Regions from separate parts of the Micromonospora sp. NPDC005172 genome, predicted to be linked through region 1. Evidence: riboswitches for the same ligand, from Rfam matches in the RefSeq annotation. Region 1 holds a riboswitch; the other holds the start of a gene.
The links. A riboswitch is a leader RNA that binds a small molecule or an ion and turns the genes downstream of it on or off. The one in region 1 is predicted to bind cobalamin.

Region 1 (2,192 bases):
GGACTGGACAGGCAGGCGTGGCCGTCGCCGGTCCGCCGGCCCGGGTCGACGGGGGACAGGGCGAGGGCGGCGCGCCGGCCGCCCTCGTCCAGGCTGTCGTTCCCGCCGAACCGGGCCTGCCGCAGGGCGACGGTGTGCCCGTGGGCGACCAACCGCAGGCTGGTGGCGCTCACCCGGCCAGTCGTGCCTCGGCGACCGCGCGTTGGCGGTGCATCAGAGCGGCGAAGAGCAGACCGAGCCCGGTCCACAGCACCACCTGGGTGCCCAGGGAGGCGAGGCGGAAACTCCACAGCAGCGTCGCGGGGAAATCACCGGGGACCTCCTGGAACGACGGCAGCACCACATAGGAGACGACGGTGACCAGCAGGAAACCGCCGACTGCCGCGCTGGCGCGGAGCCACACCGGCGAGTGCTCGCCGACCGAACGGTAGCCGAGCGAGCCCGACCAGACCGCGACCAGGCCGAGTACCACCATCAACAGGTAGGTGACCGTGCGCTGGTCGATGGTGGACGGGTCGCCGACGGCCGGAGGGTTCGGCGGGTACTTGAGGAACGGCACGATCACCACGCCGAGCAGCGCGCCGCCGGCCAGTAGCAGACCGCCCCGCCCGTCGTCGACGGCCCTGCGTCGCCGGCTCAGCAGGACGTACGCGGTGGCCAGCAGGCCGCCCATCGCGGCGCCGAACAGGCCGGTGGCCAGGAACAGGCCGCCGCGCTGGCCGTTGCGGCCGACCAGGGCGTCCTCGTCGTGCTGGTGCCCGTCGACGGGGGATTCGGCGTGCGTGGCAGCCGCCGCCTCCTCGATGGCGATGGCCGCCTCGACGTGCGGTTCGCCGACGACGTAGGCGAACGTTCCGGCGAGCAGGCCTGCCACCAGGCCGGCGAGCAGGCCGCGCAGCAGGACCGTGACGAACGAGGGTGCGGTGCCGGTGCCGGTCAGTGGCACGGGACACCGAGCAGGTGCCGACCGTCGTGCATCAACTCGTGCAGGTACATGCCGCTGCGGGAGACGGCCCCCTGGTCGAAGGCGACGAGGTAGGTCAGCAGGGCGAGCGCGGCGACCGTGGCCAGGACCGCCCACAGCAGACGGGTCGGGACAGCGGGGTGCACCAGCGGCTGGCTGGACGTGGAGCTGGACATGCGTGCACGAACCTCCTCGGGGATGACGCGTCCCCATCGCAAGGCTGCGGACGACCGAGCGTCCTGGCTCGCGACCCCCGAGTGGGGACCGCTCACAGTGGCGCGACCGCGCCGGATTCTCACCGGCTTCCCTCGCGTCGCCGCAGATAGTGGATCGACCGTATCGGTGCCGGTTCGGCTCAGTCAAGCCGGCGGCGACAGCCGGACGCGCTGCCGCCCGACGTGCGCTCACCGGCCGACTCGAAGGTGTCGACGGTGACCATCACCGTTGACCGCGACACGCCCGGACCCGACATGTGGGGTGTGACAAACGTGGTCCCCCCTATATATGGTGTCGACCGCAGCTGGTTCGGCCGCTCATCCCGAGTGGTCGAGGCAAGAGGGAACCCGGTGGGAATCCGGGACTGTCCCGCAGCGGTGAGTGGGAACGAACGCCGCCATCAGCACTGGGCCACCAATCGGCCTGGGAAGCGACGGCCAGTAGGAGACCGGCTAGTCCCGGTCGCGCCCACGAGTCCGAAGACCTGCCAGCGCGCCGCGTACCCGACCCCGGGTGTGCGGCGGTCCGAGGCCGCGTGGGACGGCTGACGCCACCTGACCCACGCCGCGCTGGCGTGGCGTCCGACGGTGTCCGTCTCCTCGCGTCCGAGGGCCGTGAGGTCTCGAACTCCCGAGGAGTGAGTGGTGACAGTCACCGAGGTGGTACCGGTCAGCGGCGAAGCCCTGCGGCGGACACCGATGCAGGTCCGCAAACGCGACGGCGGCACCGAGGCCGTCGACGTCAACAGGATCGTCCGGGCGGTCGAGCGGTGGGCCGACGACCTGACCGACGTCGACCCGATGCGGGTCGCCACCCGTACGATCAGCGGCCTCTACGACGGCGCGACGACGGCGGAGCTGGACCGGCTGTCCATCCAGACGGCAGCCGAGATGATCGGCGCGGAACCGCAGTACTCGCGCCTGGCCGCGCGCCTGTTGGCCGGCTATGTCGACAAGGAGGTCCGTCGGCAGGGCATCGCCTCGTTCAGCGCGGCGATCCGGGCCGGCCACGC
Region 2 (2,192 bases), on a different contig from region 1:
CGGCGATCCGCTTGTCGGCGTTGGGCACGTACCGCAGGCGGGCGTGCCGCACCGCGATCCCGGCCACGCGGGCGGCCCGCTCGGGGTCGGCCGCGTACACCGAGAGCCCGTCGGCGTCGATCTGCTTGAACGAGAACGGCACGGTGACGATCCGGCCGTCGAACTCGGGGATGGCCACCTGCATCGCCGCGTCCAACGGGGACAGCCCCGCGTCGCTGGCGGCCCACTGCTCGCGGGTACTGGTCAGGCAGAGCGCCTGGATGACCGGCACGTCCAGGGCGGCGAGCGCGCCGACGTCCCAGGCGTCCTCGTCACTGCCGCTGGAGGCGTCGGCGGCGACCGCGCCACCGGCGGCGAGCACGGTGACCAGCAGCGCGTCGCAGCGGGCGAACAGCCCGAGCGGACCGGCGCCGGTGGTCAGCCCGCGCAGCGAGCCGCAGAAGATCGGCAGTGGGTTGCCGCCGGCAGCGCGGACCGCGTCGGCGAGCACGTCGACGAACGCGGTGTTGCCGGCGAGGGCGTGTGCCCGGTAGAAGACGATGCCGATGGTGGGCCGCTGCGGGTCGGTCGGATGGTCGCCGTGCACGCCGTACGCCGGGGTGGGCGCGGGCGGGGCGAACCCCTCACCGGTGAGCAGGACGGTGTCGGAGAGGAACCGGGCCAGCTGCCCGAGGTTGTCCGGTCCGCCCTCGACCAGGTAGGACAGCGCCTGGGCGACGACCCCGGCCGGCACCGTGGAGACCGCCATCAGCTCCGCGTCCGGCACCGCCTCGCCGCCGAGCACGACCGTGGGTACGCCGCCGGCGAGCACCGCGTCGAGGCCGTCCGGCCACGCCTGCCGACCCCCGAGCAGGCGTACGACGACGAGGTCGACCCCGTCGAGCAGGGCGGGCACCTCGTCGGCCGCCACGCGGGCGGGGTTGGCGAGCCGGTACTCGGCGTTGCTGGCGCGGGCGGCCAGCAGGTCGGTGTCGGCGGTGGAGAGCAGCAGAATGCGCACGGCACGCTCCGGACGGTGACGTCGACGCGCTCGCGGCAGCGAGCGGGCGACGTGGGATGGGCGCGGGGTTCAGCGGGCACCGCGACCCGGACCGCTCACCGGCGCGAGGCCGGCGGCGACGGGTGGCGTGGCGCGGAACTCAGCGGTGAACGGAGTCGATGCCGATCGCGGCGGCGGCACAGCCGCGGTGCGGGGAACGGCAGCAGCCGTCGATGATGGAGACGCCAAGCGTCATCGGGTCCTCCTCGGGTGTCCACGCCCTGGGGTACGTCCCGACGGCCGAAGTATCCTGGCTTCCGGATCGATGCTCTCCCCCGGCCTTCCAACCGCAGACACACGGCCGTGACTCACGAGGGGGGATCGCTCCCCGGTGACAGTGGCGGGACCGCGTCGGATTCGCACCGACTTCCTTCACTGCCGTCAGGCCGCGAATGCTGCCACACCCCCACGCTGCGGGTCAACGCCGCTCCGGCCCGCCCAGCAGGCGCGCGTCGCCGAGCTGCGGCGGTGGACACCGCCGCCGATGCCCCCGCCTCGATGCCCGCCCTGCTGTTCGCCACCTCGCCGCCCGCACCCGGATGCCTCGCACCTCGCTACCCGCGGCCCATGCCCGACATCCTTTGCTCTGCTTCCCTACCGGCAACGCGGACGGGGTCGCACTGGCGCCTCCGGTGAAGCAGAGCAAAGGATGCGCGGAGCCCCCTGGCCCGCGTCGGCGGCAGGACGGGGGTGGGCGTGCGGCCGGATGTGTCTCAGCGGGCGTGGCGCTCCGGGTGTGCCCGATTCCACACCCGCATCCGCTCCGGATAGCCGGTGCGGGCCGCCTCGTACAGCGGCACCGCGTGCTTGCGGGCGATGTCGCCGGCCGCCCGGGGTGTGCCGGTGCGGCGGCGGATCCACTCACCGTCGTGGGCGATCGCGACCACTGTGGTGTCGGTGGCGGTGGTCTCCGGCTCCAGGTAGAACTCCACCCCGCGCCGGCTGGCGACGAACGCCTCCAACGCGGCGAGGTCGTCCCGGGTGGCCTCGCGGTCCAGCTTCGTCGGGGTCGCCTCGGCGCCTCGTGACCGCCGGTTGAACCAGCCCATGCCCAGCCCCTCTCCTTTGACGCCACCTCCAGTTCAGCACCGATTCCTGGCAATACGCTGCACGGCGGGTGGGAAAAATCTGACTCACCGGGTCCCGGGCGGAA

Region 2: another riboswitch for cobalamin. It lies ahead of cobN (cobaltochelatase subunit CobN); the one in region 1 lies ahead of ABZV06_RS09690 (CbtB domain-containing protein).

The regions. Positions count from the first base shown of each region.
Region 1 is NZ_JBEXIL010000010.1:135,911-138,102, forward strand. Features, by position in the region: gene ABZV06_RS09680 (histidine phosphatase family protein) at 1-173, opposite strand, end outside; gene ABZV06_RS09685 (CbtA family protein) at 170-946, opposite strand; gene ABZV06_RS09690 (CbtB domain-containing protein) at 937-1,140, opposite strand; cobalamin riboswitch at 1,175-1,314, opposite strand; cobalamin riboswitch at 1,469-1,687, shown strand; gene ABZV06_RS09695 (ribonucleoside-diphosphate reductase subunit alpha) at 1,879-2,192, shown strand, end outside.
Region 2 is NZ_JBEXIL010000043.1:34,476-36,667, forward strand. Features, by position in the region: gene cobN (cobaltochelatase subunit CobN) at 1-1,000, opposite strand, end outside; cobalamin riboswitch at 1,283-1,412, opposite strand; gene ABZV06_RS24830 (hypothetical protein) at 1,753-2,088, opposite strand.